DNA from 3 places in the Anaerostipes caccae L1-92 genome. Region 1 is predicted to be linked to each of the others. Evidence: riboswitches for the same ligand, from Rfam matches in the RefSeq annotation. Region 1 holds a riboswitch; each other region holds the start of a gene.
The links. A riboswitch is a leader RNA that binds a small molecule or an ion and turns the genes downstream of it on or off. The one in region 1 is predicted to bind cyclic di-GMP.
Positions count from the first base shown of each region.

Region 1 (10,976 bases):
TGCCTGGGCTCCGGCCCACTCATTCTGCATGATGCCAAGGAAATTGACCATCTGATTGCACAGTGTGGACAAATGCTTCGCCGGTGCGGAGGTAATCTTACCGCGCACGCCTCCCAGCCCCTCCTGGATCAGCTGCTTTAAAGACCAGCCCGCGCAGTAACCGGTCAGCATAGAAAGGTCGTGGATATGAATGTCCGCATTCCTGTGGGCATCGGCAATCTCATCATCATAGATCTCGGAAAGCCAGTAATTCGCCGTGATGGCCCCGCTGTTGCTTAAAATCAGTCCCCCGACGGAATATGTCACGGTAGAGTTTTCTTTTACCCTCCAGTCACTGGCTTTCACATAACTGTCCACCAGCTCTTTATAATCCAGAATTGTAGACTTCATATTCCGGATCTTTTCTCTCTGTTTTCTGTATAAAATATATCCTTTTGCCACATCGGCATAGCCTGCCTGGATCAGCACAGACTCCACGCTGTCCTGAATGTCTTCAACCGCGATCACATCATTTTTTACTTTCGGCTCAAAATCTGATGTGACTTTAAGCGCCAGCAGATCGATCACACTCGGATGATACTGTTTTTCTTTGGCTTCAAATGCCCTTGTGATGGCAGTGGATATCTTCTGGATATCAAATTCTGCCTTGGTTCCGTCTCTCTTTATTACATAATACATGACTCACACACCCCATTCTTTCTATATGTTCAACACTTAAAATTATAGCACCATATAAAACAAAGTCAACATATTGTATGTTTTTATCTATACAGGCACAATATATTGTTATAATCCCCTTAATTCTACATTCGGCACTTTTTCTCTCAAAATATCCGCCAGTGTCTCCATTTCTTCCTTCCCATAGGCACTGAGTCTCAAATCCGGTACATGATCAGAGGGTTCAAAACTCTGAAGGAAATATGGTTCATCTCCGGAAATCCACTCTCCGATCTCTTCGATATCCTCCCCGCTGTGAAGTTCCCTCACCACCGTGGTACGAAACTCAAACGGTACATTTCCTTCCATGAGGAATCTGACGCTCTCCTCCACCGGTTCTATCTGAAATGCTTCCACTCCCGCCGTGGCAGCATATTTCTTTTTGGAATTTTTTATGTCCATGGCCACATAGTCCAAAAGGCCCTCTCCGACCAGCCTTTTGAGCCTTTCCGGAAAGCTTCCGTTGGTATCCAGCTTCACCAGATAGCCGAGTTCCTTCATCTCTCTGATAAGCCCTGAAAGTCCGGTGTGAAGCAGCGGTTCTCCTCCGGAAATACAGACTCCGTCCAGGATTCCTCTCCGCTTCCTTAAAAAGGCCAGCAAATCTTTTTCTAAAAGCCCCGGCTCCTCCTTCCGCGGAGAGATCAGCTCAGCATTGTGGCAGAACGGGCAAAAAAAATTACACCCGCCGGTAAATACCGTGCAGGCGACTTTTCCCGGATAATCCAGGAGTGTTGACTTTTGCAGTCCCATAATCTTCATCTAATCCGCTTCCTTTTCTTCATCCATGTAATGTATGTTGATGAGTGTCAGTCCTTTTGCCGGAGCATTTGGACCTGCCTTTCCTCTCTTCGGATGCAGGAAAAGTTCCCTGACCCACTCCGGATCCTTCCTGCCCCTTCCGATGGAGATTAGAGTTCCTGCCATCATCCGCACCATGTTATATAAAAATCCGTTTCCCGTGACTCTCATGGTAATATACCGGCCGTTCTGCCTCACTTCGCACTCATAGATCGTGCGCACCGTGGTCTTTGTAGGACTCCCTGTGGTAGAAAAGCTTAAAAAGTCATGCTCACCTAAAAAGCAGCGGGCAGCTGTGCGCATACGCTCCGCATCCAGCGGCACATACACGAAGTGATGGTGCCTTGCCGTGACCGGGTTATCAAATTCTGCATTGTAAATCGTATACTCGTAAGTTTTCCTCGTATCCTGATATCTGGGATGGAAATCGTCTTTTACTTCACTGGAAGACTGTATGACAATATCATCCGGCAGCCTCTGGTTCAGAGCCCTGGCGATCCTTTCACCCGGAATCTCCGTCTCCGTGTCAAACACTGCCACATTCCCGAGGGCATGTACCCCGGAGTCGGTGCGGCTGGCACCGATCACCGTAATCTCTTCTCCCAAAAGACTGCCAAGCTTCTCATTGAGAATCCCTTCTATGGTCGTATCCTTTGGCTGTATCTGCCAGCCGCAGTAATTTGTCCCGTCATATGCCACTTCTAATTTTATCCGTTTCATAGAATACCTCACGCCTATCTTCCGACCGGACAGAAAAATCCCAGGTAAATCATCAGTGCCAAAAACAAAGCCAAAAACAGATAGGCCAGCAGGTCTCTTCTGCAGTATTTGAGAGGCTTCATCTTCGTCCGTCCGTCCCCTCCGTGGTAGCACCTGGATTCCATGGCCAGGGCCAGGTCATTGGCTCTCCTTACCGCCGCCACAAACAGCGGCACTACGATCGGCACCATGCTCTTCATCCGGTGCAGAAAACTTCCATTTTTAAAATCCACTCCCCTTGCAGTCTGGGCCTTCATGATCTTGTCCAGCTCCTCTGTGAGGATCGGGATAAACCTTAGGGCAATCGACATCATCATCGCAATCTCATGCACAGGAATTTTGATCAGCTTCAAAAATCCCAGGGACTTTTCGAGCCCGTCTGTGAGCTCATTGGGTGTGGTAGTAAAGGTCATAAGGGAAGTGCCCAATACAAGCATCACCAGCCTTGTGCCCAGATAAACGGCTGTGATGACTCCTTCTTTGGTGATCCTGATAACACCGAAATGTACGATCGCCTCCCCCGGTATGAAGAAAATATTGATGACAACGGAGAAAAGCAAAATAACGCCAACGGCTTTCAGCCCCCTGACAATAAAAGAAAGAGGTACAGTGGAAAGGCCGATCATCAAAGCCAAAAACAGCAGAGAAGCCGCATAAGTCAGCGGGGACTTTGAGAAAAACAAGGTTATGACAAAAATCAATGTCCCCACCAGCTTTACCCTCGGGTCCAGCCGGTGAAGAATAGAATCTGATCTGTAATATTGTCCTATGGTGATGTCTTTAATCATATGTTTGTTCCTTCTTTAATGTTTTTAGGATTGCCCTCCTGGCATCTTCAAGGGTCAGGATCTCTCCCTCAACAGGAAATCCTTTTTCTTTCAGATCATTGGCCAGGAGTCTGAAAAACGGTACGGACAGTCCCATCTGCTCCAGTTCTTCCTGATGGGAAAACACCTCTTCCTTATCCCCGTCAAATTCCAGCCGCCCACGGTTCATGACGATCATCCTGTCTACATAGGATGCAATGTCTTCCATACTGTGGGATACAAGTATGATCGTGATACCCTGTTCCTGATTGAGACGCTTCAGCAGTTCTAAAAGCTGTACCCTTCCCTCAGGGTCCAGACCGGCGGTCGGTTCATCCAGAATAAAATATTCAGGCTTCATTGCCAGAATGCCTGCGATAGCTACTCTGCGCTTCTGTCCTCCGGACAGTTCAAACGGCGACTTTCCGAACAGTTCTTCTGAGATCCCCACGTCTTTGAGTGCCTCCTTCGCGGCTTTGACAGCTTCTTCTTTGGATGCCCCAAAGTTCATAGGGCCGAAACAGACATCCTCCAGTATGGTTGTCTCAAACAGCTGGTGTTCCGGATACTGAAAACACAGGCCGACCTTTCCCCGGAGGCTCTTGATATCATAATTGTCATCGTGGATATTCTTTCCCTCAAAATACACCCTTCCTTTTGTAGGTTCCATGAGACCGTTCAGATGCTGGATCAGCGTAGACTTACCCGATCCCGTGTGTCCGATGATGCCGATAAATTCTCCCTCTCCGATCTCTAAATCTATATCGATCAGCGCGGGCTTCTTTATATCCGAATTATCTTCATATATATAACTTACTTTTTCTAAACTAATTGACATAACTCTTCCACCAGTTCTTCCCTTGTCGTTATCGCATCAGAAAGCCTGATACCCTCCTTTTTAAGCTCGTAAGCAAGCTCTGTGGCAAACGGAACTTCAAGCCCGTACCCTTTCAGCTCCTTAACATGGGCAAACACTTCCTTTGGCGTTCCGCTCATTACGACCTTTCCCTGATCCATGACAAACACTTTGTCAGCCAACAGTACCTCTTCCATATCATGTGTGATTAAAATGATCGTGATCTCTTTTTCTTTGTTTAGTTCCCTGGACAGGGACAAAACATCCTGCCTTCCCTTAGGATCCAGCATCGCGGTGGGCTCGTCCAAGATAATACACTCCGGTTCCATAGCCATGATCCCTGCAATGGCTATGCGCTGTTTCTGTCCGCCGGATAAATGGTTGGGGCTTGCACTGCGGTAAGCGGTCATTCCGACGCCCTCCAGTGCCCCTGCCACGCGGCTCCAGATGTCTTTTGTGGGAACGCCGATATTTTCCGGGCCGAAGGCTACATCTTCTTCTACTACAGAACCGACAATCTGGTTGTCCGGGTTTTGAAATACAATTCCTGCACTTTGGCGGATCTTCAGGAGCTTTTCATGGTCTCTTGTATCCATACCCTTTAAACAGACAGAGCCGGATGTGGGCTGCAGCAGTCCGTTGATATGTTTTGCCAGGGAAGATTTGCCGGAGCCGTTGTGTCCAAGAATGGCAATGAACTCCCCTTTTTCCACCGACATATCCACACCATTTACGGCATTTATTGTCTGAGTTTCCTCTTCCTTCTCCCCATACGTTATATATTGATGAATTAAATCTTTGATCTGTAATATTGACATTGGTTTCTCCTTTGACATATGCTCCATTATATCAATAAAATTCTCTGGAAACAATAGGTATTCATTGACATTCCCACGGTTAGACCATATACTTAGGGTAGAAATAAGCACCGCTTAAAACGGTCTTTATATTTTGGCAAAACCGGGGAAATCCGGTGACGCAAAGCCAAGGGCCTAAACCATTTACTGGTACGGCAGCCGGTTGCTCCATTTTACCTACGGGACTATTGTACTTTCATAGCCCTCTCGATGGATTTTGTACTGCATATTTTCTATGCAGTTTGACTTACGTTGCATTTTTTAAGATAAAATCGACTCCGGCAGGATACCGCCGGAGTTTTTTATTTTAGTATCATGACAACATATCAAATAAGGGGGAGATTACTATGAAACGCTTGAAAAAGCCTGCTGCGTGGCTGACCGCAATATTTCTTGCACTCGGCCTTGCAACTCTGGGCAACTTAAGTTATGCGGCGGAGGAACCACTGGAAGCAAAGAAGGACCTTCAGGCGGCATCCTCTTCAGAGAATGTGGCTGCATCTGAGGAAGAAAAACCTGCATCTGCTGACAGGCCGACAGAGACAGCCGAAAGTCAGCAGACAACTACAGCACCTGAACCAGAGGTTACCGAGACCTCAAAGAAAGAGACGACAGAAGCCCAAAACTCAGCTGCAGCCAAAATTTCCAATGAAGGAGTATCTGAAAAAGACGTGAAAATGAAAAAAACTGCTGCAAGTGATCAGGAAATCATGATCGAAGGCAGTACACTCTATGCTCAGGGCACTTCCATCGTGATCAAGAAGGATTCCGACGGCAAAGCCTATGTCTTTGATGCCTCCGGTAATTCCCGTCTGTCTGACACACCGGTTACGAGCGGTTTTACAATCTATGGCGGAGGAAAGAATAAACCCGCAAAAGGAAATGTAACGATTGACATCCAAAATGTACAGGTGTCCAGAATATATGGAGGAGGTTTTTCCGATGGTACCGGAAATGCGGATCTGAGTGGAAATGTCTCCATTAAAGTCTCAGGTACTGTGAATGCTTCTTCAGTGTGTGGAGGAGGATATGCCAATGCATCCAAGGGAAATGCCAGTGCCAATGTATCCGGATCTGTCACTGTTGACATTCCCTCTGTCCCGTCCAGCAACCATGGCAACCTATACGGAGGCGGCTATGCGTATACCACCGGAGCATATAATGCCTCAGCGGATGTAGCCTCAGTAAACATAAGTGTCACGAGCAGGACATATTCTCTGCGCGGAGGCGGCTATGCCACAGCAAACGGGGACGGTAAAGCCTCTGCAGATGTATCTGGTTCTGTTTCCTGTACAATGAAAAGTGTAGACATCCGTGAAGTATATTCGGGCGGTTATGCCAGCGGAGCCAACGCTCATGCAAGCTGCGGCTCCATCACCTCTTCCTTTGCAGGAAGCGGAAATGAAGTCATGATCTTCCACGGCGGCGGGGATGCGAGCAATCAGGCCTGCGCCGATGTTTCCGGCAGTATCACTGCCAATCTGAGCAACTGTTCCAATATATATGGCTATGTCACGGCAGGAGGTACAGCCTCCGGCGGAGGTTCTGCCGATGTAAACGGTTCTGTTTCCCTGAATGTAGTCAATTCTGTGTCTCCGGTAGGAGAGCAGTGGGGTAATCTGGTGGCTGCCGCTTTTCACACCGGCGGTCAGGCTTCAGGTCAGGGCTCCAGCGCAGATGTAAAAGGTACCTGCTCTACACTTTACAAAGACAGTGAAATCGTAGGCACGATTGTGGGAGGCGGAGAATCCGTCAGCGGAGGTTCTGCCAGATCCGGAAAAATTTCTTTTTCCCTCGAAAATGTAAAGGGAAACGAATATAAAGGAACCATGTACTACGGCGACTACATCTTAGTCGGGGAGGTGGATGACGAGAGTTCCAGGAGTCTTGCAGAGTCCTCACAGGCCGCTATGACCGTCACTAACAGTAAAACAGAATTTCTCTGGGGAGGCCTTTTGCTCAAGGGAAATTCCCTGTCCTGCAAAACAGGATCTGATCTTATCATAAAAGACAGCGCATCAACTTTTGACGGTATTGCTCATTTTGATACTTTATCAGTAAGCCATCCGATTACGGTCAGTTCCTTTGAACCAAAATCTGACGGTGTCCCGACACTTTTAAAAGTTACAGGACTTTCAGCCGGAAAAACTGCAGTGACGTTCCATGGCAGCGGTGCAGAACAAAATTGGTTTGCACTGAGAAACGGAACTTTAAACTACAATGAAACAGCGGAATCTGCGGTCTGGAAGATCGCGTCCTATAATACACCTTCCGGCTCCATCGCCGTACAGCAGCCCCCGGAAGCCCCTGGAGTGGCCTTGGAAAACAGCGATGCAGGCCATTTTCTGACGCAGGAAGACCGGGAAAAAATAAACACCGGAAGCAGTATAGAAATTGTCCTGAATTCTTCTCCCGTATCTGATCCGCCTACAGATATCAGCAAACTCCTGGAGAAGGAAATGGACCGCACCCAGACTCAGCCTGCGGTCATCTTGGATCTCAATCTCATGAAGGTCATTGACGATGTGCCGGAAAGTATTCATACTTTAACCTCACCATTAAAACTTACCTTCGATGTACCTGAGGAATACCGAAAAGAAAACAGACAGTTTCAGGTTATCCGCATTCATGAAGAATCTGACGGAAGCTACAGCGCTGACACTCTGAATAATTTAAGTACAGAGCCTGACAAGGTAACTGTCGAAACTGACCGGTTTTCTGTTTATACCCTTGTATATAAGGACCAGGCTTCAGCAGCCTCAGAGTCTGCTGTCAATACAACTTCTGCCGGGGGAGATAAGAATACCTCTGATAAAAAGAACACTTCCCGCAGCAAAACTGCTATAGGGAAAAAAGACATTGTACAAAAAACCGCGTCCAATAAAAAAATCTCTAAATCAGATTCCAAAGGACAGGGCTACGTCGGCAGTACGGCCAATACAGCCGATACACACCGCAGTTTCCCTTCTCTTCTTCTAATCCTTTCCGGAAGCCTGATCTGTGGCAGCTTCCTGCTTAAAAAACGCACAGGCTTATAAAAAAGCAATTCAAAAACCGGATGAAATTATATTTACATGATTTCATCCGGTTTTTCTGTGATGGTGCTGAGCATTCAGAGAAAGCGTCTCCGGCCCAAAATTCATGGCAAAAAAAGAAGCAGGATAAAATCTGCTTCTTTTTCAAAATATGGCTCTTATTATACTAATTCGATCAATACTTCTAAGGCACCGTCACCTTTACGCTGTGCGATCTTTACGATCCTTGTATACCCACCATTTCTATCGGCATACTTCGGTGCATATTCGTTAAATAACTTTTCTGTAAGATCAACAGTCTTTGTATTGGCTTTTTTGCCTGCAAGCTCTGTCGGAACTTCCTTCACCGGGTATAATACCTTTAACATCTGTCTTCTTGCATGAAGACGGGAAGGCATATCCTTTGTGATCTCTTTTTTCACTGTCTCGTATACAGTAACTTTCTTTCCGTCAACAACTTCTTTGACACGTTTTCCGTCGCTGTCTTTCTTTGCTACTTTAGCGTCAACAGTGACTGTCTCAAAGTTGTCTTTTTCTCTGACTGCCATTGCAATCAGTTTCTCAGCGATCTTGCGGATCTCTTTTGCCTTTGCTTCAGTCGTAACAATCTTGCCTCTGTATAAAAGATCTGTTACCTGTGAACGCAGTAATGCTTTTCTCTGAGAAGATGTTCTTCCTAATTTTCTGTACTTTGCCATTATAATGACCTCCTGTGATTTTTCGCCATGCTTACTTCATACCTTCAGCCTAGGCGGGTCTTTTTATGATTTCTTATTCATCCCCTGAATTTAATGCCAATCCAAGTTCATTTAATTTCGCTAGAACTTCTTCCAATGATTTACGTCCTAAGTTGCGGACCTTCATCATATCTTCTGAAGTCTTGTTGGTCAGTTCTTCCACAGTATTGATTCCTGCTCTCTTCAGGCAGTTATAAGAGCGAACGGATAATTCCAGTTCATCAATGCTCATCTCCAGAACCTTTTCTTTCTCGTCATCTTCCTTTTCAACCATGACTTCTGCTGTCTTGGCATTCTCGGAGAGATCTACGAACAGGTTCAGATGTTCGCACAATACTTTGGCAGCGAGGCTGACCGCCTCGTCCGGTGAAAGGGTTCCGTTTGTAAAGACATCCAAAGTAAGTTTATCGTAGTCTGTCACCTGTCCCACACGGGTATTTTCCACCTTTAGATTCACACGCTCTACCGGAGTATAGATTGCATCGACTGCAATCTCATCGATAGAGTTGCCTTCCTTGTCTGCTTTGTCGGCACCGACATAACCGCGGCCTTTTGTGATCGTAAGTTCCATATCCAGATGTGCGTCATCTCCGCTCAATGTCGCGATGACCATATCAGGATTTAAAATCTCGATATCACTGTCAGCCTTGATGTCACCGGCAGTCACGACACCGCTTCCGGAGCACTCAATAAAGGCCTGTTTTGGTTCGTCCGTAGAACTGTTATTCTTAATCGCCAGGGACTTGATGTTCATGATGATCTCAGGGACATCCTCTTTCACTCCCGGAACGGAACTGAACTCATGCAGTACACCTTTGATCTTTACAGCACTGACTGCAGCGCCCGGCAGAGATGAGAGCATGATCCTCCTTAAGGAATTTCCGAGTGTCGTTCCGTAGCCGCGCACTAACGGCTCGACTACAAAACGCCCGAAACGGTTATCTTCAGAAATCTCACTAATCTCAATATTTGGCTTTTCAAATTCAAACATTTAAGCCCTCCTTCTGGGTTAGGAATTTGTTGAGGGTTATTACGATTATTTAGAATATAACTCGACGATCAGTGTCTCATTTACAGGAACGTCGATCTCTTCTCTTGCAGGTAATTCCTTTACAGTTCCGCTCAGTGCTTCCTGGTTTGCTTCTAACCAAGAAGGAACCATTCTTCCGCCGGTTACTTCTAAGATTTCTTTGTATCTAGGAGAAGTTTTGTGGTTTTCTTTGATCTCAATCACATCACCTACTGATACTCTGTAAGAAGGGATGTTGACAGTTTTGCCGTTTACAAGCACATGCTTGTGGTCAACGATCTGTCTGCATTCTTTTCTTGTTCTTCCGAATCCGAGACGGAATAATACATTGTCAAGTCTCAGTTCCAGAAGTGTCATAAGGTTTACACCTGTCTGACCTTTCATTTTTTCTGCTTTTGCGTAGTAATTTCTGAACGGTTTTTCTAATACACCGTAGATAAACTTCGCTTTCTGTTTTTCACGGAGCTGAAGTCCGTACTCACTCTTTTTTCTATTTCCTCTTGTTGAGGTTCTGTTAGACTTTTTGTCGATTCCTAAAAATACAGGATCGAGGCCTAAGGATCTACATCTTTTTAAGACTGGAGTTCTGTCAATTGCCATCTTTCAAATTCCTCCTAAATTAAACTCTTCTGCGTTTTGGTGGGCGACATCCATTGTGAGGTACCGGTGTTACATCTTTGATGCTTGTAACTTCCAGACCAGCAGCTGATAAAGCACGAATTGCTGCTTCTCTTCCTGATCCCGGTCCTTTCACCATAACGTCCACTGTTTTCAAACCGTGTACTAATGCTGCTTTTGTCGCTGTCTCAGCAGCCATCTGTGCCGCATAAGGAGTAGATTTTTTGGATCCTCTGAATCCTAATCCACCTGCACTGGCCCAAGAAAGAGCATTTCCCTGAGCATCAGTTAATGTAACGATTGTATTATTAAAAGATGACTGAATGTGTGCCTGTCCGTGCTGAACATTCTTTTTCACACGTTTTTTAGCCGCTTTTTTTGTAACTTTAGCCATAATTAACTCTTTACCTTTCTTTAAACTAAACCATATCCACTAAACAGCCAGAAAACCTGACAACCCAACGGGGCGTGTCATGTGTTTCCGTCCAAAGTATACCATCAAAGATATGATGGCCCATGTGTAAGCTGTTATTTTTTCTTGTTTGCAACAGTTTTCTTAGGACCTTTACATGTTCTGGCATTTGTCTTTGTCTTCTGTCCACGGCAAGGCAGTCCCTGTCTATGGCGTTTTCCTCTGTAAGATCCTATTTCTTTTAATCTCTTGATATTAAGAGCGATTTCTCTTCTTAAGTCTCCCTCTACTGTCTGTGACTCAGAGATAACTTCGCTGATTCTGCGAACTTCATCATCTGTCAGGTCA
Region 1 is NZ_AP023027.1:3,204,491-3,215,466, forward strand. Features, by position in the region: gene ANCC_RS15635 (ribonucleoside triphosphate reductase) at 1-678, opposite strand, end outside; gene ANCC_RS15640 (anaerobic ribonucleoside-triphosphate reductase activating protein) at 787-1,479, opposite strand; gene truA (tRNA pseudouridine(38-40) synthase TruA) at 1,480-2,238, opposite strand; gene ANCC_RS15650 (energy-coupling factor transporter transmembrane component T family protein) at 2,253-3,065, opposite strand; gene ANCC_RS15655 (energy-coupling factor transporter ATPase) at 3,058-3,921, opposite strand; gene ANCC_RS15660 (energy-coupling factor transporter ATPase) at 3,906-4,757, opposite strand; cyclic di-GMP riboswitch class I at 4,883-4,967, shown strand; gene ANCC_RS15665 (autotransporter outer membrane beta-barrel domain-containing protein) at 5,144-7,834, shown strand; gene ANCC_RS15670 (bL17 family ribosomal protein) at 7,993-8,529, opposite strand; gene ANCC_RS15675 (DNA-directed RNA polymerase subunit alpha) at 8,603-9,559, opposite strand; gene rpsD (30S ribosomal protein S4) at 9,605-10,198, opposite strand; gene rpsK (30S ribosomal protein S11) at 10,218-10,610, opposite strand; gene rpsM (30S ribosomal protein S13) at 10,745-10,976, opposite strand, start outside.

Region 2 (10,976 bases), 1.1 Mb from region 1:
GCCGCCGTTTAAGACATATTCAATAGAATAAGATCTGACAGATACTATAATGTTACAGCTGGCCTTTATGCCGCTTCCGTCATTGGCTTTGGCAGTCACCACTGCCCGGCCCTGAGATAATGCAGTAACCTTTCCCGCGCTGTTTACTGAGGCAACCTTTGGATCTGAGCTGCTCCATTTTACCGTCTTATCCGCTGCATCCTGAGGCTGTACCTCTGCCCCTAAAGTAAATTTTTCTCCTGTATACAGTGTCTTCTCTGTCTGACTCAGCACAATCCTTTCCACCGGTTTTGGCTTTACTGTAACCTGACAGGATGAAGCGGCTTCGCTTCCGTCGTCGGCTTTTGCTGTGATACTTGCCGTACCCGGTGATACTGCCGTTACATTTCCATTATCGTCTACATCTGCCACAGAAATATCGGAGGAAGTCCACTGATATCCGCAGTCTGCATCGAATGGCAGAGCCCGGGCCTTCAGCTGAAAAGTTTCTCCAACAATCAGTTCTTTCGCATTTGGACTCAAAATTATGCTTGAAGCCTTTACATGATAGGACAGCAGGTCACTGTATGATATATCACTGTCTGAATACTCGCCAGTGTCAGAAACCGCCTGGACAGCAGCCTTGTACCCGCCTTTTCCATATCTGCTCAAATCTTTGGAACAATCCAGGCTCTCTGTACTGCTCTCTTCGTCTGTAAGAATCTCTTCGTCTGTAAGAATCTCTTCGTCTCCTTTGAAAACTGTGACCAGATACCTGGATGCCCCGGGAACTTTTTCCCACGTAAGTTCACCGAATCCTTTTTCATCCCAAGTAATCTTTCTGGGCGCATCCAGCTGCGGGGCTTCCTTCAATGTTCCGATATATTTTTCGCCGCTTTTTTGTACAGGCAGCACATACCCCTTGGTATTTTTTAGCCTGACCCTGGAAATCTCAGTATTTCCAACAAAAGAATCTGCCGTCACATAAATACCCTCGGATATCATTCCCTGTTTTGGAAGAACTGTGATTGAAACCTGAGGATCAAAATCTTTAACAGTAATCTGGCTTCCGCTGGTGATCTGAAGATTTGCCTCCTGTCCGTCTGTCTCCAGTGATCCTGCCTTAATATCTCCATCTACGGTGAAAGATTGTGTTCCTCCTAATATGGTCAGCCAGCCGCTGCTCTCAATGCCTCCTCCTACAAATACAGCATCATTGTTCCACTCTTCCGGTGCCGCATTAATATAGCCCCAGCCGCTGATTTTCCCCTGGATAGATCCGTTATGCAGGATAAGGAATGCCTCCTCATTTTCTCCGTTTATATTCCCGTAAGTGCCGCTGAATATATCTACCTGCTGTCCCGCATCTCCAGATTTTATATATCTGATATCAGGCGGAGTCCCCTCCATCGTAAGATTATCTTCAAATACAGCCATATCTGTGTCGATCACAATGCCGTCCTGTCCGGCGCGCCCCGTAAAGTCCATGGTCAAAAAGCTGAATTCCGTGTATTCTCTGATTGTCAGAGGCTTGCTGACCGTAAGCTTAGCGGGAGCAGATCCGATACCGGAAATTGAAAACGTATGTCCCGGCAGGGAAAGTTCCAGCGGCTCATCGACTGTCGTGTCTCCCGAGATAATCAAGGATATGTTTTGTTTCCCGGATTTGGCGGCCTCCAGAGCCTTTTGTACAGATGCAAATGCCTGGTCTGCCGACTCCCCGGTATTCCCGTCGTTCCCCGATGTTCCGTCAATAAAATACACACTCTCCTTATTTTTTGGCGCGGCAAACCATCGTTTCCCTGATGACGTCTCCTCTGTGCGCATCTCCCATGCATTCACATCGTTTGAAAACGACAGACGTCCGTCTGAATCTTTTCTCTCCGAAACTACCTGTCCCCTAAACCATGGAGTGATCGTTCCCGAGCCATTTACCGTCCCCTTGACATAAAGATCAGAGCTGATGTCCAGATTGGCGTCTCCCTTCATATTCAGGTTCCCTTCCAGCGTGGTTCCGCCGTTAGTGCCCATCGTCAGAATAGAGCTAAGAGTCACATTTTTAACCTGAAACAGGTTATATGTGTTAAGAGGCGCGGCAATATTCAGCAGGTCAATATTCCGTGCTGCCTCCCTGAGATTCTGTTTTGTATAGATATTTACAACGGATGCCGTGTCCAGCCGGTCGGTCAGGGCATTGTCCCTGATCGTAACCTCTGTTCCTTCCAAAACTTTTGCCCCGTTTTTCCCATAACCGTATATTCCGGCAAAGTTTCCGCCGCCCACATCAATCCTTGCCCTCCGCCCTGAGACTTCTGTGGTGTCCGGACTTCCCGCATAAATATAGGCTTTCTGATTGTCATTTTCATTCACAAAACACTGGACCGTATCGGTCAGGGTCAACGAATATCCATTGACATAAAAACGCCTGGCCTCCTCATCAACAGAAGTAGTCTCAAGTTTGATCCTGTCAAACTTCAGATCACTCCCCAGAGTTATCCCATAACGGAGAGTCAGAGATACGCTCGGATGTTCTCCCCGGATTGTAAGTTTTTTCTCCTCAGGCGTTGTAATCCCCTTTTGATCCACATAGGAATCAATAATGACAATCGTTCCTCCGTCTGCTGCAGCCCGAAATGCCGCATTGATATCATGCAGCGGCTGCTCCTTTGTACTGCCGTCTCCAGACGGATATCCGTCTGATCCAGTCAGAAAGACCGTCTTAAGGCCTGATGATTTGACGGTGCTTCCCGCCGCAGATATTTTCACTGTCTGAAACAGCATTGAAAATACCATGACTGCGGCAAGGAAACAAGCTGTGATCCTTCTAAATCCTGTTAAGTTCAACTTAGTCCCCTCCTCAATATATTTGTGAATGTCCCCATATAATCATTAAATAAAAAATGCATTGCTGTCCTAAAAACGCAATGCATAAAAACTGCAGCTGGCTGTCATAATCAATAAAATCTTAGACCCTTTAGCTTTGCGCCGCAGGCTTTCACCTGTTTTGCCCAATATGTAATATTCCTTTCTTCTAATATACTTCATCCCAGAAACTGTTACAATGAAAAAGCCGTATGAATACAACATTCATATGGCTCTTTCCGAAAAACATGCTGCCTACTGTTTATTCACTGCAGCAATTCCTCCGCATACAAGAAGAATGGATGCGATATTAACCGCAGTAAAGACGTTTTCTTTTAAAAGCAGGCCGGAAAGCAGTGTTCCGAACACCGGAATCAGCAGATTATAGATGGAAATGGAACTGACCTGATAATGGGATAAAAGCCAGGTCCAGACGCTGAATGCAACAGCAGAAAGGACAGCCATGTAAAGAAGCAGGATCAGTCCGCTTGTTTGGAATGTCAAAGTTCCGTTTCCCGCATATCCAAAAATCAAAAGCAGGCTTCCTCCAAGCAGAAGCTGATATCCGGCGATCAGCATCACATTCATCGTCTGTGCCAGTTTCTTGCTGTAAATGGATGCGAGACTCTGTGACAGTGCTGCCAGTACAATGAATCCTTCTCCATTCCAGGCAAATCCGCCGAGACTCCCTCCTTTCAGATTGATCAGGACGATGCCGGAAAGTCCGACGGCACATCCTATGATTTTCTTCGCCGTCAGCCGGTCGCTCTTAAAGAAGAACGGAGCCAAAACTACCGGAAAGAATGCTGTAAATGAGTTGATAATCGACCCCTTGGCTCCCGTGGTATGCGCAAGTCCCACATAAAAGAAATAATACTGGATTGTCGTCTGAAGAATTCCAAGAGTCAAGAGATGTTTAAATGCCCCTTTTTTCGGCAGTGGCCTCTGTCTTGTCTGAACTCCCAAAACTGCAAGCACCATGAGTCCTGCCGCCGCGAAACGAATGCCTGCAAACAGCAGCTTGCTTCCGATATCGTCTCCCTGTATCTTGAAAATCTCGTAGCCCAATTTTACGCTGGGAAAGGCACTTCCCCATAAAAAAGTGGCAAGCACCGCGAGGGCTGCCATCAATGATTTATTCTTTATTTTCATAAATTCCTCCGCTCCTGATGATTCTTCTATTCTACCATGTTTTACAGACACATTAAGAATGATTTTCATCTGTATTTATTTTTATACAAACCGATTTTTTATTGACAAATGAGTCTTCTGGAGTATAATGGGAACCATTCAAGAACAAAGGCGTTCCGATCAAGAGATTGGAATGCCTTTTTTTCTTAAAATAAAAAAGAGGAGGAATTATATTATGATGAAGAAAGTTGTAGTTGTCATCAAACCCGAGAAGCTCACAGATGTAAAGCATATCCTGGAAGCTCACAAGGTATCCGGACTCATGATCTCCAATATCATGGGCTATGGAAATCAGAAAGGATTTACACAGAAATACAGAGGGAATGAATTGAATTCCAATCTGCTGCCTAAGATCAAAGTAGAATCTGTAATGCCGGAGGAAGTTGTTGAAAAGGTGACAAAAGATATCGTGAACACCGTCCGCACCGGCGAATTCGGAGACGGCAAGATCTTTATCTCACCCGTGGAAGAAGCGATCAGAATCCGTACCGGTGAAACCGGAAAAGACGCTTTATAATCTAATCGGCAGAAATATGAAAACAATAACATACTTACATCATTATCAAAGGGGATAATGCAGCCAGGCCATAAACGGCAGGCACGCATTGTCCCCTTTTTGTCTTAAAGGAGGATATTAATATGGACGTACAGCAGTTATTAAATATTGTATGGACTTGCATCGCAGCTTTCCTTGTCTTCTTCATGCAGGCAGGCTTCGCAATGGTCGAGACAGGTTTTACAAGAGCGAAAAACTCAAGCAACATCATTATGAAAAACTTGATGGACTTTGTCCTCGGTACTCTTTGTTTCTTTGTCATCGGATTTGCTCTGATGTTCGGAGGCAGCAATCCCATCGTCGGCACCACAGGCTTTTTTGATCCGACATCCATTGACCTGCAGCAATTTAAAGATCTTACACCCGGTGTCTTTATGATCTTCCAGACTGTATTCTGTGCCACAGCCGCCACCATCGTTTCCGGCGCCATGGCAGAGCGCACAAAATTTTCTTCCTATCTGATTTACAGTGCGCTGATCAGTCTGATCATTTACCCGATCACCGGACACTGGATTTGGGGCGGCGGATGGCTGGCTGAGTTAGGGTTTCATGATTTTGCAGGTTCCACTGCAGTCCATTCTGTCGGCGGATGGCTGGCACTGGTCGGTGCTGCGACAGTCGGTCCCCGTATCGGAAAATACAAAGCCGACGGAACTCCAAGAGCGATCCCGGCTCATAATATTGCGCTCGGCGCATTAGGAGTCTTTATTTTATGGTTCTGCTGGTTCGGATTTAACTGCGGTTCCACGACTGCTGCCACCGATACTCTCGGTTCCATCGCCATGACCACGAACCTGGCCGCCGCCGCATCCACGTTAGTGGCGCTGGTTATCACCTGGATGCGTTATGGTAAACCCGATGTTTCCATGACTCTGAACGGTTCCCTTGCCGGCCTCGTAGGTATCACAGCCGGATGTGATGTCGTATCCAACTACGGCGCAATCGCCATCGGTGCCATCTGCGGAGTCGTTGTAGTCGCAGTCATTGAACTGCTTGACAAAAAAATAAAAATTGATGACCCGGTCGGAGCCTGTGGTGTGCATCTGGCCTGCGGTGTGGCAGGAACCCTCCTGACAGCCTTCTTCGCAACCGGAGATTCCTTAAAGCTTATGGATATCACAAGAGGTGCATTCATCAAAGCACAGTTCATCGGTGTCGCTGCCGTTGCAGCTTACTGTATTGTCGGCGGGCTCATCATCTTCCAGGGACTGAAGCATACCATCGGACTTCGGGCTTCCGAGGAAGAAGAAATTGCAGGTATGGATATATCAGAGCATGGTATTTCCGGTTATGCAGATTTCCCACTGAAAAGCGATCATTAATATTAGTGATATAACCGGGGTCCTCTCCCCCGCTTATATAAAAAGCTGGAATTCGACTAGTTTTTACTAACATGACGACTAATCTCTGACAAACTTAAGACATTTCAATTTAACTCTAATATAATACTTCAAGATTGTTTTGCTGAAAAACCCCTGAGGATGTGCTCAGGGGTTTTCTCTCGTTTCATAGGAAAGTTCTGCGGCCTTCCCTATTAAATAAAAACGCTCCGCGGGCTGTACACAGATGCGTATTGAGGGGTTGGGGAGTTGAAGCGGCCTGCCCACTTTGTTCTATTTTATCATTTTGCTTTTTTCATGGTTAGGATCACAAATCCGGCCATGGATGCGGCCGTCAGCAGCAGCATTCCCTGCACCGGCCTTCTGTCTGAAGTCTTTGCCGCGTTTGTCTTTGATGCACTTCCGTTCCTCTTACTGTATTCCCAGTCCGGAGGGTTCTTCTTTTTTGTTTTCCCTCCACTGTCTTTTTTACTGTCTTCCCCCTGCTCTTTCTTTCCGTCTCCTGTCTGTGTCTGCTTCTCCGGTGTCTTCTCCCATTTTGCTCTCAGTGTCATGCCATCATGGACTGGTGTTTTGAAGTCCCATTCTTTTTCTGTCCCGTTCTCATCCGTGTAAAACCATCCCGCAAACTCATATCCGTCTTTCTTCGGCTCTTTGGGACGGACCAGGCGGTTCCCGCCTTCCACCGTCTGTACCTCCGGTGTGTAGTCTCCTCCGTTGGGATCAAAGACTACCTGATGTTTTCCGGTCAGCGTTACTTTCACCTGCACCTTTGTGCCGTCCTCCATCGAGAAGGTCATCCCAAACATTCCCGTCTTTCCTGCCTTTTTCGCCTCATTCAGCGCAGTCAGCTGGTTTTTGTCCGCTTTAAGGTCCAGAGTGTCTCCATTTTTGTTCTTTCCCCGGGCCTTACAGAGTTCTATGATCTCTTCTTCTGTAAACGCCTCTCCTCCGGTCTCATGCTCCGCATCGTCAGCCCCGATGGCTGCAGCCGGGTTCTCCGGATCATACGCTGTCCCGTCACTTCCCTCATCTGTAAGATACACAGTAACTGCCACTTCGGTTCCGCCCTCTGTCTTTATGGTCAGCGGAAACTCTCCTTTGGCCCCTGCTTTCTTTGCCTGATTGATCTTCTCCACCTGACTGCTGTCAGCCAGGCTGATCTGCCCCTCCGGAAGGGGGTTTCCGTCCTGGTCAAGCCCTGATGCCTTGGTCATGGCCAGCAGCTGCTCTTCTGAGAATGCAGCTCCCCCGGTTTTACTGATCACATCTTTTCCTTTCAGCGTTTCCCCGTTTTCTGGGTTCTCCGTGGTCTGGTCATATTTGACCAGGGTCACGCTGATCACGGCTTTCTCCCCGTCTGCGGTCTCGTAGGTCAGCGGAAAGACCCCGGCCTTCCCTGCCGTCTTTGCATCGTTGATCTTTTTATATTGTTCTGCATTTAAAAGATAGTCTACGTAGGAGATATTGTTCCCCTCCGGGTCCTTCCCCTTCAGCTCCCCAAGCTTCTTGATCTCCTCTTCTTCAAACGCCTCTCCCCCTGTTTCCTCTTCAAAGTCGTTCGCACCGATCATTGACGTCGGTTTCTCCGGATCGATCTGGGCCGCATCGGTCCCGTCCATTCGAAAGGATACGGTGACCGTAGCCTTAGTTCCATTTGCCGTTGTGAAAGTAAGAGGGAAATCCCCGATCTGCCCTTTCTTCTTTGCCTCGTTGATCGCTTCCAGCTGTGTTTCATCGGCGATGCTCAGCTCATCGGCCGGGAAATATTCACCGTTTTCCTGCTTTCCCGTTACCTTGGTCAGCTGTTTTAGCTGTTCCCCGGTAAACGGTTCTCCGCCGCTCTTGCTGATCAGGTGGTTGGCTCCGATCTGTTCTTTGCTGGTCTTGTCAATGTCATTGGCATCCCGGAACGGTCCGAAATAGACCTTTGTATAAAACCTTCCGACCTTGATATCCGTCGGTCCTGAAAAAGGCGTGCCGTCCATGAACGTATAGTCTGTCAATGAAGTACCGTCCTTGATATACCCCTGATAGCCGGTATCCGGAGATGCCTTGACGTTTTTCACCTTGCTGTTTCCTCCGCCGGACCCGATCCCCGGCATACTGGATCCTGAATCCCCGATCGCCGTGACCACCGTGTCTCTTCCGCTGATGACTACATTTTCTGTCTCTTGAGTTTGAAAAGAGGTAAAAGCATCTAAAGTACCAGACGCACCGATGCCCGGGGCATACTGTCCTCCCGTTGCCTTTACCGTTCCTCCCGTGATCCTGATGCCGTCTACCTTTGTGCCCATCCCGGAACCGATACCGGAGCCATACTGGGTCCCCACAGCGGTTACGTTCCCGCCCGAGATCAGGATATCTTTTGTATAGCCGCCTCTTTCCTGTGCCCGGCAGGCCGCTCCGATCCCTGGACAGTGTGCTCCGGCAGACGCCTCGATGTTGCCTCCTTTGATCGTAAAGTTGACAAACCCGGTCTCGATGGGCTTTGTATCCGGATTGATGGCCACCCGGTAAGTACCCCCGATAGCTCCGGCATGGCTTTTGCTCGGATCTCCTTTTGCGGATAAGGAACCGCAGCTTTCATCACAGCGGTGTCCTTTTTTGTCTTCGTTCTCGCACTGAATCGTCAGGGAGCCATCCATCCCGTCTTTTGTGATCGCATTTCCGTTCTTATACTTGTCAGCCGTACCTCCGGCCTGACTGTACAGACGGTTTTTTCGTACCAGTGTGATGACCACATCGGCATGGGAGACATTGATACAGTCGAGCTTTGTGATATCCACGGTAATGTCCACGTTGTCCAGAGTGATTGCCGTGGTCACTCCAGGCTCTGCCACCAGATGATACTTTGTCGTGGTCCCGGTGATCCAGTATCCCTTTTCGTTCAGGGCATCGTCCACCGCAGTGCCGTTCAGAGTGGCTCCTTTAGAAGTGATGATGATATCTCCTTTGCTGATATCCAGCCTGGTCTGTCCGTTTTCGGCCTTCTTAACATCTAAGCGGGATGATTTCTTTTTTCTGGAAATACCCCCCCCCCGATTTCCTGGGAGACTTTTGCTTCTTTCACCCCTTGCTTTTCTGTTATTTCCTGATTTTTCTCACTGGCTGCTGCCGATGCAGACTCTGGCTGTTCCTCTGTCTGTACTCCCGTCTCCTCCTGCAAAGCACTCTCATCAGCCTCAGCAGTTACTGCTTCTTCCGTTCTCTCTGCCGGTGCTGCTGAAACGATTCCTTGTCCCACAGTCAGCAGTGCTGCCAGAATGACAGCAAACCATTGTTTTTTCCTTTTCATCCTGTGATCCCTCCATGATAAATTTTTATGTACTTTCAGACATGTTGCTACGTATGTCAGGTAATGTGAAGAAATAAAAAAGTTAGTTCTATTATGACAAAAAAAGTGCCCCTCCCGGGACACTTTTTCAATAACATTATGATACAGATTCTACTCTTTTGCTTTCCTCTCCACAAGCCCCATCATCATCAGCTGATAGCTCACCAGATATCCGATCATGATCCATATAATTCCTGTGAAGAAAGAAATCCCCGCCGTAAGGCCGATGGTTCCGATCAGTTCACATGGTACCCTGGCATAGATAGACATTTGAAAAATCTTCCCGAATGCCATGGGCTGGTTTCTGGTTTTCATATTCAGAGACACCAGCCAGGAGATCAGCAGACAGTAAAACAAATACTGAAGGACGATTCCTGCATAGACAAAAAGCAGGGAGACAAAGATCAGGAAGTAGACCAATGGAAGCATATTCGCCATATCCTGATTCGTAAATGTGACATTTTTCATGGTGCTGAAATTCTTTGTTATGGTCTGTCCCATGACAGAAGTCTTGACCACCATATTATTCTTTGAAAAATGAACTTCATCGGAATATTTATCATCGAAGTCATCTGCCCCAACGGACTTTTTATTTGAATCTGCCGAGATATGAAGTGCACCCAGGTTGAAATCAACCGCGCGTTCCAGCTTTAATTGTCCGTCTTTCAGTTCAAAGGCTGGCAGCCGGTTCATGACAAAGTTTCTCGGGCCTCCCACACTCACAGCAAATCCTGCCAGATCCATCACCGGTCCAAGCAGAGTGATCACCAGACCCATCAGTAATGTAAATATAGCTACTTTCCATTTTTTCACGTTCAGCAGTTTCTTATACTGCCTCGGTTTGGTGCAGGCAATGTAGAACTGCTCCAAAATGCTTATTTTTTCTGTACTTTGCATTCTTATTTTTCCTCGTATATGATGCTTTCCAACAATTTCTCTTTGGCCTCTGTTCCAAGCAGAAGTTCCGCCAGTTTCCCCACAAACGGAATGGCAGTTCCCATACCCCGGCTGGTAATCACCCTGCCGTCAACGACAACGGATTCCGTCACATATTCTGCTTCTCCAAGCCCATCCTCCTGACCGGGATAACAGGTCGCTTTCTTTCCGTCTAAAAATCCATACTTTCCAAGCACTGTCGGTGCGGCGCAGATCGCTGCCAGATATTTTCCATTATCATACGCCTTTTTCAAAAGCTTCGCAAGTCCTTCATGCTCTCTCAGCGCGATGGTGCCCGGCATTCCTCCCGGAAGCACGTACATGGCTCCTTCCGGCTCCAGCACTTCGTGGAACATGCAGTCTGCCTCCACTTCGATATGATGGGAGCCTGTGATCATCTTAGAAGGTCCCACAGAAACCATAATCACTTCAATTCCCGCCCGGCGCAGCATGTCTACAACGGTCAGCCCCTCGATCTCTTCAAATCCATCCGCTAAAAATACAAATACCTTATTCATAAGTTCATCGTCCTTTCTTAATCTGTTCAAAACGAAAACATTCTTTTACTACTACTTTATGTAAAACAAGCAGGCATATCAGGTTTGGTACTGCCATCAGCCCGTTCATTGTGTCCGAAAAATTCCATACAAGCTGGAGCGGCACGGTGGCCCCCACAAAGATTACAAACGAGTATACAACACGGTATAATTTAATATAAGAAGTCTTTTTCACCAGGTATTCCAGCGCTTTCTCTCCGTAATACTCCCATCCTATG
Region 2 is NZ_AP023027.1:734,243-745,218, reverse strand. Features, by position in the region: gene ANCC_RS03750 (Ig-like domain-containing protein) at 1-2,823, opposite strand, end outside; cyclic di-GMP riboswitch class I at 2,913-2,998, opposite strand; gene ANCC_RS03745 (DMT family transporter) at 3,097-3,993, opposite strand; gene ANCC_RS03740 (P-II family nitrogen regulator) at 4,211-4,549, shown strand; gene ANCC_RS03735 (ammonium transporter) at 4,672-5,910, shown strand; gene ANCC_RS03730 (InlB B-repeat-containing protein) at 6,210-8,834, opposite strand; gene ANCC_RS03725 (hypothetical protein) at 8,930-9,226, opposite strand; gene ANCC_RS03720 (DUF1189 family protein) at 9,377-10,162, opposite strand; gene ANCC_RS03715 (DJ-1 family glyoxalase III) at 10,165-10,719, opposite strand; gene ANCC_RS03710 (alanine/glycine:cation symporter family protein) at 10,724-10,976, opposite strand, start outside.
Region 2: linked by a shared signal. The riboswitch ahead of ANCC_RS03750 (Ig-like domain-containing protein) and the one ahead of ANCC_RS15665 (autotransporter outer membrane beta-barrel domain-containing protein) in region 1 are both predicted to bind cyclic di-GMP.

Region 3 (10,976 bases), 470 kb from region 1:
CTCTGTGACAACCATGTTATGAATGTAAATGCCCTTTGACCTGAGCCAGATCGTCCAGTTGAATTCATCTTTGCTGCTGTTATAACTTCCCTTCTTGGAAACGAAAGTCTGGATATTTACAGAACCTGTTCCCGTAATATCCTGTTTGTTACCATCCCATTCGAGAAACACATGGTTTTTAAAAGAAACAGCCGGTGAGTTCCCATTTGCATTCTGAGTGAACTGAAGGGCTCCGCCCTTAATCCTTGTTGTATATGTGATCGTGCATTTGTTTTTTCCAAGATCCTTTATAGTAAAAATTAATTCGTTTCCATTTACCTGCACATTTTTTTCATTCTTGCCCTTATAATTAGCATTAAAAGATCCGGCAATGTATTCAAGCCCTTCCGGAAGCACATCTTTAAACTGAATGTCTCCATTCACTGTTTTGGTTGGATTGTTATTGACAGTGACTGTCCATTTTATGGTATTGTCATCTTCAACTCTTGCAAAGGCTCCTGACTTTGTAAGTCCCAGCTTTCCTTTCTGATATCCGCTTCCCCAGCTGGAATCCTCATAATCAGAAATGCTTACATGGTTTCCAACCGTCATGACTGCAGTATTTCTTACACTTCCTTTTTTTACAGCCGCCTCGGTATCCAGCCAGATCTTATAATTGACATAGACAAAGTTATTGTTGTACTTTGGATCAAGTGTTACTTTAAATTCTCGTGTTGCCGTATCATACGTATATTCATTTTCACCCGGTGTACTTCCTGCTGCCTTTGTAAGTTTCACTGCATTGCCGCTGCCATATTTCACTGTGAGCTGTCCTTCTGTCTCCATCAGTGAGGTTCCTTCTGGAAGCTTATCTGTAAATGTAACCGGCAGTTCTCTGCCCGCTGTATCGTACCAACCTTTCAGCTGAAAGCCAAGATACGGCTTCTTTGCATCGTCATCATATCCTATATTATTGGATGCATTTTTATCTTTCCAAAATGCATATCTTACCACCCGGACTGAAGCATCGGCTGAAGCTTCACCTTTACTGTCCCCTGTCTTAATTGTTACAGTATTAGCTGCAATGGCAGACATATCTTTTGCACCATTGGACTTATAATCTGATTCAAAAAATTCATCCGTAAGCTTTGTTTTGTAAGTTAATGTATGGGAACCATTGCTGATCTTTCCGAACTTATAGTTCCATCCATTGTCAGTTAGTTCCGGATCGGCAGTTTTTGTTCCGTCTAACTCCACGGAACCTTTTACAAAGACTTGTTTTTTATCAAACGTATCTATCAGGGTGTATCCTTCCAGATTATTGTCTCCCTTATCCGGTGTGGCAATGACCGTCCATGTGATGGTCTGGTCTTCTCTGTTCAGCGTTCCCTTTTTCGCTACTTCAGGGCTTTTCTTTTCCACTTCCGGTTTAAAGTCAGTCTGATACTCCTGCCCGAATCCCTCAAGTTGTCCCAGATCGAAAATAATTGTCTCTTCTTTTAACTGATCTGCGTCCACGCTGCAGCTAATCTCCATGAACCCTTCAATATTAGATTGAGTCAGCGTTTTTGGAAATTTTACTGTGATGGTCGCATTGTTGTTTACGGTCCAGTTCGGAACTTCCTCTACAGCGCCTGCCTGTTGCTTATTTAATTTCTGCGCAGCGCCGCTGAGACCATCTAACTGGAACACGTTCGGCATTTTCAGAATATAAGTGGATCCTCCCTGAATGGTTTCCTTATTCGGAATTTTGAACTCATATCTGATGATCACATTGCTGTCTTTTGTGACAGGATGAGACTCCGTGAACGGATTTCCTAAATGGTCTGTAAATGCAAATTTAGTTAAGTATTTGGTGAAATTGCCGTTTGTCACCACAGGATCTGATCCCTGTTTTACGGACTTTACGGCTGTTTTTTTCTGAATTGCTGTGACAGATGCAGTGCTCTCGGCCTTTGCGGCTTCTGTATTACTCTCTGTTGCGGCCTTTTGCTCTGTTGTGACAGATTCTGTGGCCATTGCAGCTGTTTCCTCAGTTGCTAAAGAAGCCTCTGTTGTAGAAGTGATCTGTTCTGATGCAGTTTCTGTTTCCGCCTCCTGTGCATGGACATTGGTGAACGCACCATTCCCTGCGATAAATGATATCGTCAGCACAAAAGCCGCAAGAACTGCAAGACTTTTTCTTACCTTTTTACTCATTTTCATACCCCCATTTATTATTTGAAACAAAAAAGACTGAGTATCCAACGGATTCTCAATCTACACATAAATAATAATTTATGAGGCAGCTGGCTGGCACGATCATACTCCCTATACGATATAGCCCCTTTAGCTTTGCGTCACTGCCTTTCGGCAGCTTTGCCTATTTATTTTACTCTTTCTAAACCTATATTCTCATCATATACAAATTGTCTCTAAAAATCAAGTGCTTTTCTGAAATTTCTCGATGATCTTTGCAAAGAGAATTCCTACGATCGTGGAACAAAAGGTTGCAACAATGGCCGGCGCAACAATCGCGGTCGGATTCACACTTCCGTACTGGCTTCGGAATACGATGATGTTGACCGGAATCAGCTGTAAAGATGAAATGTTAAGAATCAGAAACATACACATTTCCCTGGTGGCGACACCTTTGTGCGGATTGATCCTGTCAAGGGCCTTCATTGCCTTGATCCCTGACGGTGTTGCGGCCCATCCAAGTCCCAGAAGATTAGCCACGATATTCGTGCTGATGTATTCCTTTGCCTCCTTATCCCTCAACCTCGGAAACAGAAGCTTTAAAAAGGGCGCTATGAGTCTCTCAAGCTTTTTTACAAGGCCTAAGGAGACTGCAACGTTCATAATCCCGGACCATACCCCCACGACCCCGAACATCAGGATACAGAGTTGTACAGCTTCCTTAGAAGAATCCAGAATCGTGTCTGATACGGCATTCAGATTACCGTTTATACTTCCTATTAATATACCTGCTAAGATTAAAATACTCCATATATAATTGATCAAAGGAAAACTCCTTTTTCGTTCTTAGTGTATCCTATTCTTTTCCCCATAAGAATATGCTTCAAAGCCCGGATTTGACAAGCTTTGTGAGGTATGATATTGTTAGGTATAGTAGTTTACTAATTTGCAAGGAGGGAAGCGAATATGAAGAGTACAGGTATTGTAAGAAAGCTTGATGAGCTGGGACGTATTACTTTACCAATTGAGTTAAGACGTAATCTGGATGTGAATGAGAGGGATCCCCTTGAGATCTTCGTTGACGAAGATACGATCATATTGAAAAAGTACAATCCAGCAGACATCTTTACTGGCGAAATGGATGATCTCGTTGAGTACAAAGGCAAGAAAGTGTCAAAAAGTTCTATCATTGAATTGGCGAAACTTGCTGGTTTAAATGTTGCAGAATAAAGCAGTGGGATATAGTGAAAGGACATATGCTGGATGATATGTCCTTTTTTTGATGTTATTTTATTTCTTATACCGGAGAAGCTCCTGATAAATGTCTCTTTTTCCTACTCCGCGGTCTTTGGCCACCAGTTTCATAGCCTCTTTTTGTGAGAGGCCTTTCCCTAAATAGCGTTCCATATGCTCCATCAAATCGAGTTCCTGAAACTGCTCCTGGCTCTCCTTTTTCAGTTCCTCCAATGTTCTTCCCTGAATGATCAGAACACACTCACCCTTTGCCGGATGTTCGGTATAATAGGAGATGACCTCTTCCATCTCAGAAACAAATACCGTTTCATGCTTCTTTGTCAGTTCCCTGCAGACCGTCATTTTCCTATTCCCCATCGTGCTGTAAAGTTCCTCCAAAGTCTTTAACAGCCTGTGGGGAGCCTCATACAAAATAATCGTCCGTGTTTCATCCTTCAGCTGTTCTAAGATCATGGCGCGCTCTTTTTTATCTGGCGGCAGAAATGCTTCAAAACAGAATCTTCTGGTTGGCTGTCCTGAAATAATCAGTCCATTGATCAGGGCACATGCACCCGGCAGGGACGTTACCTGAATGCCGTTTTCATGACACTGTCTCACCAGTTCTTCTCCCGGATCTGAAATGCCCGGTGTTCCTGCATCCGTAATCAGTGCAATGTTTTTTCCATCCTCCAGAAGCTTTACAAGATAACGGGCTTTTTCTACACGGTTGTACTCGTGATAGCTCGTCATCTTTGTCTTAATATCAAAGTGATTTAAAAGCTTAATGCTGTGCCGTGTGTCTTCCGCAGCGATCAAATCTACAGCTTTTAACGTTTCCAGTGTCCGGAATGTAATGTCCTCCAGATTGCCGATAGGCGTTGCACATAAATATAATTTCCCTGCCATTTAAACCTCCTCTGGTTTCCATCCATAAATTTTATAAATTTCTTCCGTATACTGTCCGGGCTTTTCATAGATGATCAAAGGCGGTTCGACCTTCATCCTGGACTTCCCTCCTTTTACTGCTTCCAGCAAAAAAATATTGGATTCTTTTTCCCTGTAAGGATAAACAAACCGGATTCTTTTGGGCTCCAGTCCGTCATTGCTCAAACAGTTAAGGATCTCAGAAAGACGATAGCTTCTGTGAACCAAAAACAAACTTCCGCTGTGTTTTAAAAGGACTCTGGCAGCACCGGAAATATCCCGGAATCTGCACAGGATCTCATGTCTTGCAATGGCTTTCGCATCATTTGGATTCCTGAAGCCATGATCATTCACCATATAAGGCGGATTTGAAGTAATGACATCAAAACTGTCATGTGAAAAAATCGCAGAAGCCTTCGTAATATCGCCTTCTACGATCTCTATCTTTTCTTCCAGCCCGTTTAATGCAGCACTTCTTGCTGCCATCCCGGCCATCTCACTCTGGATTTCCAGCCCGGTAAAATGTCTTCCGGGCGTCTTGGCTTCCATGAGGATTGGAAGAATCCCCGTTCCTGTGCCAAGATCCAGCACATTTCCGTTTTTCTTCACTTTGACAAAAGAGGACAGCAGAACCGCGTCCATTCCAAAACAGAAACCGTCTTTTTTCTGGATGATCTGATATCCCTTTATACCCAGATCATCCAATCGCTCTCCGTCTCCAAGTTTAGCTCTCATGATTCTTGTGACTGCCCTTTCCCCGTCTTTTTCTCGCATTTTTCGGATGATAATTCAAATCATCCAGCTTGTACTCCACGATTTCCTTATCGCCGTTGTCATCTTCTACGATCAGCTTCACATTTTGTCTGAGTATATTGACCCGCTGCACTTCGCCAGTGCGGCCATCCGGTGTTTTCACTGCGTCTCCGATGTTCGGCAGTTTCTTGTTCAGGTATTCGTATGTCTCCTGCTCATTTTTCAGACAGCACATCAGTCGCCCGCAGACCCCTGAAATCTTAGTGGGATTCAGAGACAGGCTCTGTTCCTTTGCCATCTTAATGGAGACCGGAATGAATTCCGACAGATAAGAACTGCAGCACAGTGCCCGTCCGCAGATTCCAATCCCGCCGAGCATCTTTGCCTCATCTCTCACACCGATCTGGCGCAGTTCGATTCTTGTTCTGAAAATAGATGCCAGGTCTTTCACCAATTCACGAAAATCCACACGGCCGTCCGCGGTAAAGTAAAACAGGACTTTATTGTTGTCAAACGTATACTCGGTAGCTACCAGTTTCATCTCCAGTTTGTGTTCCCGGATCTTCTGTGAACAGATAGAGAAAGCTTCCTTCTCTTTCTTCAGATTTTCCAGTGCTGCATCTTTATCTTCTCTGGTTGCAATCCGAAGAACCGGTTTTAACTCGTCAGAGACGGCTTCCTTGTCCACTTTCTTTTTGTCCGTTACGACTCTGCCGTATTCCACGCCGCGGGCAGTTTCCACAATCACATGGTCTCCCTGTTTTATGTCAAACTTTTTTGGATCAAAAAAATATACTTTCCCGGCAGTGCGGAACCGCACTCCAACTACTTCTACCATACCTTTCCATTCTCCTTCATCGTTAGAAGCAACATTTCCATCGTCACTTCAAAATTCACGTTCGCATTCAAGCGTACTCTGGCCTTCTGAATCTCGTCCATGATGTGGGTAAGGCCTTCAAATGTAATATAAATTTCCTGCTCTTTGAGCTGGCGGTACTTGTCCTTGAAAATCAGAAGATTCACAGATCCCGTTGTCTTGAGGATCAGCATATCCCTGTACCAGTCTGTCATAATGTCAAGAAAATCATAAATCTGTTCTTTATATTTTGTCAATGTCTTTAAATAAGAAATCATCTCATGAAGTTCAATATGATGTATATAACCAAGCATTCCCAGCGCCTCATTCAGCATCTCGTGGAACTCTTTAGTCTCAGCCACATGGACAGCCTTTCCAAGGTTGCCCAGTGAAAACGATACTGCGAAATCAATCATATCCTCATCTGCCTGCGTATGTTCCTTCAGGTAATCCCTGATCTGATCTTCGGGGACAGTTCCCAGAGACATACATACACATCTGGACAATATTGTCTCCAGCAGGCGGTCTTTGTTGTTTGTAAGAAGCAGGATCACTGCATACTCCGGCGGTTCTTCCAGCGTCTTTAACAGTGCATTCTGAGCCCCTACATTCATACGGTCTGCATCGTCCACAATATATATTTTATAATTGCTGCTGTACGGCTTAATGTCTATGGTCTCATTGATCCCCTGTCTGATCTCATCTACGCGGATCTCGTATTTTTCATGTGTTATATAGATCAGATCCGGATGGTTTCCCGTATCCGCCTGACGGCACGGCGTACATTGTCCGCACCCCTCATGTTTCTCACAGAGCAGCGCTTTTGCAAAGGCTTTTGCCAATGTCATCTTTCCTGATCCGTCTTCTCCATTCAGTAAATATGCATGTGAAATCTGTCCGGTCTGAATGGCTTCTTCAAAATGCTGTATGATCTTCTTATGTCCAACCACGTTATCAAAACTCTTCATCTCATCCTCTTCCATCCCTATGAAATCAATCCCCTGCCTTACGTCTGTTTTGTCTCTCTCGTCAGGGCATCATCAACTGCTACTTTTATCTGACGGTGAATTTCCTCAATGGAGTTTCTCCCGTCTATTTTAACCATTCTGTTTTTATCTCTTTCGGCTAACAGCCTGTATCCTTCCACCACTTTCCTGTGAAATTCCAGCTTTTCTGATTCCATACGGTCCAGCTCTGCCTGCTGTTTCTTCCTTCCGATGCCGGTCTCTGCATCCACATCAAGCAGGAGCGTTATATCCGGCATAGTATTTCCCACTGCAAAACGGTTTACTTCATATACCAGATCAACACCCAGTCCCCTTGCAATTCCCTGATATACGGCCGAAGATTCTATGAAGCGGTCACAGATGACTACTTTTCCCTGGTCCAGAGCAGGCTGTATGACTTCCTCTACTAACTGGGCCCTGGCCGCAGCGTACAAAAGAAGTTCTGTCATATGTCCCATGTTTTTATAATCCCGGTTGAGGATCACTTCACGGATCGCTTCGCTTATAACCGTGCCTCCCGGTTCCCTGCATACTATTATATCATACCCCTTCTGCAATAAGTAGACTCTTAATAAATCAATCTGTGTCGATTTTCCGGCACCGTCCGGCCCTTCCATCGTTATAAATATTCCCATCTCAAACCCTTTCATCCACTATGTAAATCCGGCCTTCTGACAGACCGATCAAATTCATCTTCTGTTCCCGGTACTCCTTCATTTTCTGCACTATTTCCTCTGAAATTCTCTCTCCCGGCACCGCCAGCGGTATACCCGGAGGATATAAAAATATAAATTCCGCACTGAGCTCTCCGACCGCTTCGTACGGAGACACCAGCTTCCTGCCCCTGATCTTTGCCTCATAAGGCGTCATAACCTGCTCAGCAGCCGGAATAACAGCCTGTCCCGGATTTGGGACATGGTACAGGCTTTCATCTGTCTCCAGAAAAGCCTCACACAATTTACCTAACGCCTCTTTTGTATCACAAATACTCGTCATAGCCGTGACATAGGATATTTCGGACATCTCCAGCTCGATCCCATATTCACTCCTCAAAATATGAAACAGCTCTTTGCCGGTAATCTTTGTATCTCCGGTCAAAACAACGATTTTCCCCGGATCATCTGTCCTTAAGAGCTTCAGATTTCTCATATGTTTAAGTCTGGCCCGGATATCCATTAGATTCTGAACATAGTCATCAAACAAGTCCGGCCTGTCTGCACATTTCCTGACACAGTAATCAATACTTGCCATCAAAATATAAGACGGACTGCTGCTCTGAAACGTAGATAAAGCCTGCTGAATCTCCCTGGTGCCTATCCTGGAACTGCATATGTGCAGAAGTCCGGTCTGAGTAAGGGAAGGCAGTGTCTTGTGCAGACTCTGGATCACTGCGTCTGCTCCCTGAGATACCGCACTCTCGGGAAATCCACTGTGAAATACAAAATGTGCTCCGTGAGCTTCATCCACGATCAGGGGAATCCCCTCTTCATGAAGAACCTCGGCAATCTGCCTGATATCAGACACGATCCCTTCATAAGTGGGAGAAACGATAACAGCGGCTTTAATGCCTTTTTCCCTGTTCAGGATGTCCTGCACCTGGCTTCTGGTAATCCCCATACAAATATTCTGCTCTATTTTGGGATATAAATAAACCGGCCTTAAACCAAGCATGGAAATTGCATGATATACGGACTTGTGACAATTCCTGCTGATAAGAATCTTATCCCCCAGCCGACAGGACGCAGTCACAGAAGCTAAAATACCTCCGGTGGTGCTGTTGATCAGAAAATAACTTTCCTTACTTCCATATATATGTTTGATATACTCCATTGATTCTTTAATCATCCCTTCCGGATGATGCAGGTCGTCATAGCCGCTGATCTCTGTAGTGTCAAGCGCAAACAGAGATCCCTCTCTCATAATGTCCTGTTTCTTCCTTTTGTGCCCAGGCATATGAAACGGATACAATCCTTCTTTATCTAATTGTCTTAATTTTTCAAAAATAGGATATTTCATAAATTATTTTTAAGCCTCATTTTATCCTATTTTATCATACACACCGTGGATATTCCAAGACATTTTAAGGAGTAGCACAGTCTTTTGTGAAAAACGAAAAAAGCCCTGATATAAATCAGAACTTTTGGGATGCCCAGAGCCGGAATCGAACCAGCGACACGAGGATTTTCAGTCCTCTGCTCTACCGACTGAGCTATCTGGGCTTGGGTATTGATCTTTGTAGTCCGTGTGCCGAACTCAGAATCAAAGATTCTTCGTTCACGGTGTTTCCGCCTATAAAATATAAAAAATAAATAATTCTGACCATAAATGCTCAGCCTTATTTATTTTTATATTTTGCACACTCAAATGCAAATGGAAGTTGCGGGGGCCGGATTTGAACCAACGACCTTCGGGTTATGAGCCCGACGAGCTACCAGACTGCTCCACCCCGCGCTAAAATGGTGGGAGAAGGATTCGAACCTTCGAAGGCGTTGCCAACAGATTTACAGTCTGCCCCCTTTGGCCACTCGGGAATCCCACCATATACATTTATATTATACCATTTCAGCATAAAACTCAAACATAAAATTACGTTTATAACGCAATTTATGAGAGCCGTTGACCGGACTTGAACCGGTAACCTGCTGATTACAAATCAGCTGCTCTGCCAATTGAGCCACAACGGCTGACAAAAATGGGACCAATAGGGCTCGAACCTATGACCCTCTGCTTGTAAGGCAGATGCTCTCCCAGCTGAGCTATGATCCCAAATTTATATTATAAATCCTTCTAAAAAGGAAAAAACGACCCGGATGGGAATCGAACCCACGACCTCCGCCGTGACAGGGCGGCGCTCTAACCGGCTGAGCCACCGGGCCAAATCTTTATAACTTAAATCTATGTACCTTCAAAACTACATACAGAACGTTCCATCAAACTTACTCTTTACCTTTCCTTGGTTAAAGCCTCGACCGATTAGTAACAGTCAGCTCCATACGTTGCCGTACTTCCACCTCTGCCCTATCTACCTCGTCGTCTTCAAGGGGTCTTACTAGATTACTCTATGGGAAATCTTATCTTTAGGGGGGCTTCACGCTTAGATGCCTTCAGCGTTTATCCCTTCCAGACTTGGCTACTCTGCTATGCATTTGGTAATACAACAGATCCACCAGTGGTCCGTCCATCCCGGTCCTCTCGTACTAAGGACAGCTCCTATCAAATTTCCTCCGCCTGCGCCGGATAGGGACCGAACTGTCTCACGACGTTCTGAACCCAGCTCGCGTACCGCTTTAATGGGCGAACAGCCCAACCCTTGGAACCTGCTACAGCTCCAGGATGCGATGAGCCGACATCGAGGTGCCAAACCACTCCGTCGATGTGAACTCTTGGGAGTGATAAGCCTGTTATCCCCAGGGTAGCTTTTATCCGTTGAGCGATGGCAATCCCACGTTATACCACCGGATCACTAAGTCCTACTTTCGTACCTGCTCCACCCGTCGGTGTCACAGTCAAGCCTTCTTCTGCCTTTGCACTCTGCGAATGGTTTCCGTCCATTCTGAGAAGACCTTTGAGCGCCTCCGATACCCTTTCGGAGGCGACCGCCCCAGTCAAACTCCCCACCTGACATTGTCCCCCAGCCGGATCACGGCTGTTGGTTAGAAATCCAATACTGCAAGGGTGGTATCCCAACAGTGACTCTAAAAGGACTGGCGTCCTTTCTTCTCAGTCTCCCACCTATCCTGTACATGCAGTACCGAATCCCAGTATCAAGCTGGAGTAAAGCTCCATGGGGTCTTTCCGTCCTGGCGCAGGTAACCAGCATCTTCACTGGTATTTCAATTTCACCGGGTGTGTTGTTGAGACAGTGCCCAAATCATTACGCCTTTCGTGCGGGTCGGAACTTACCCGACAAGGAATTTCGCTACCTTAGGACCGTTATAGTTACGGCCGCCGTTTACTGGGGCTTAAGTTCAGACCTTCGCGACGAATCGCTAAGCCCTCCCCTTAACCTTCCAGCACCGGGCAGGCGTCAGCCCATATACTTCACC
Region 3 is NZ_AP023027.1:87,500-98,475, reverse strand. Features, by position in the region: gene ANCC_RS00505 (MSCRAMM family protein) at 1-2,178, opposite strand, end outside; cyclic di-GMP riboswitch class I at 2,260-2,352, opposite strand; gene ANCC_RS00500 (hypothetical protein) at 2,401-2,982, opposite strand; gene ANCC_RS00495 (AbrB/MazE/SpoVT family DNA-binding domain-containing protein) at 3,124-3,387, shown strand; gene rsmI (16S rRNA (cytidine(1402)-2'-O)-methyltransferase) at 3,448-4,296, opposite strand; gene ANCC_RS00485 (tRNA1(Val) (adenine(37)-N6)-methyltransferase) at 4,297-5,049, opposite strand; gene ANCC_RS00480 (PSP1 domain-containing protein) at 5,039-5,905, opposite strand; gene holB (DNA polymerase III subunit delta') at 5,899-6,891, opposite strand; gene tmk (dTMP kinase) at 6,930-7,565, opposite strand; gene ANCC_RS00465 (aminotransferase class I/II-fold pyridoxal phosphate-dependent enzyme) at 7,567-8,946, opposite strand; tRNA gene ANCC_RS00460 (tRNA-Phe) at 9,077-9,149, opposite strand; tRNA gene ANCC_RS00455 (tRNA-Met) at 9,308-9,381, opposite strand; tRNA gene ANCC_RS00450 (tRNA-Tyr) at 9,388-9,469, opposite strand; tRNA gene ANCC_RS00445 (tRNA-Thr) at 9,542-9,614, opposite strand; tRNA gene ANCC_RS00440 (tRNA-Val) at 9,624-9,696, opposite strand; tRNA gene ANCC_RS00435 (tRNA-Asp) at 9,733-9,806, opposite strand; rRNA gene ANCC_RS00430 (23S ribosomal RNA) at 9,884-10,976, opposite strand, start outside.
Region 3: linked by a shared signal. The riboswitch ahead of ANCC_RS00505 (MSCRAMM family protein) and the one ahead of ANCC_RS15665 (autotransporter outer membrane beta-barrel domain-containing protein) in region 1 are both predicted to bind cyclic di-GMP.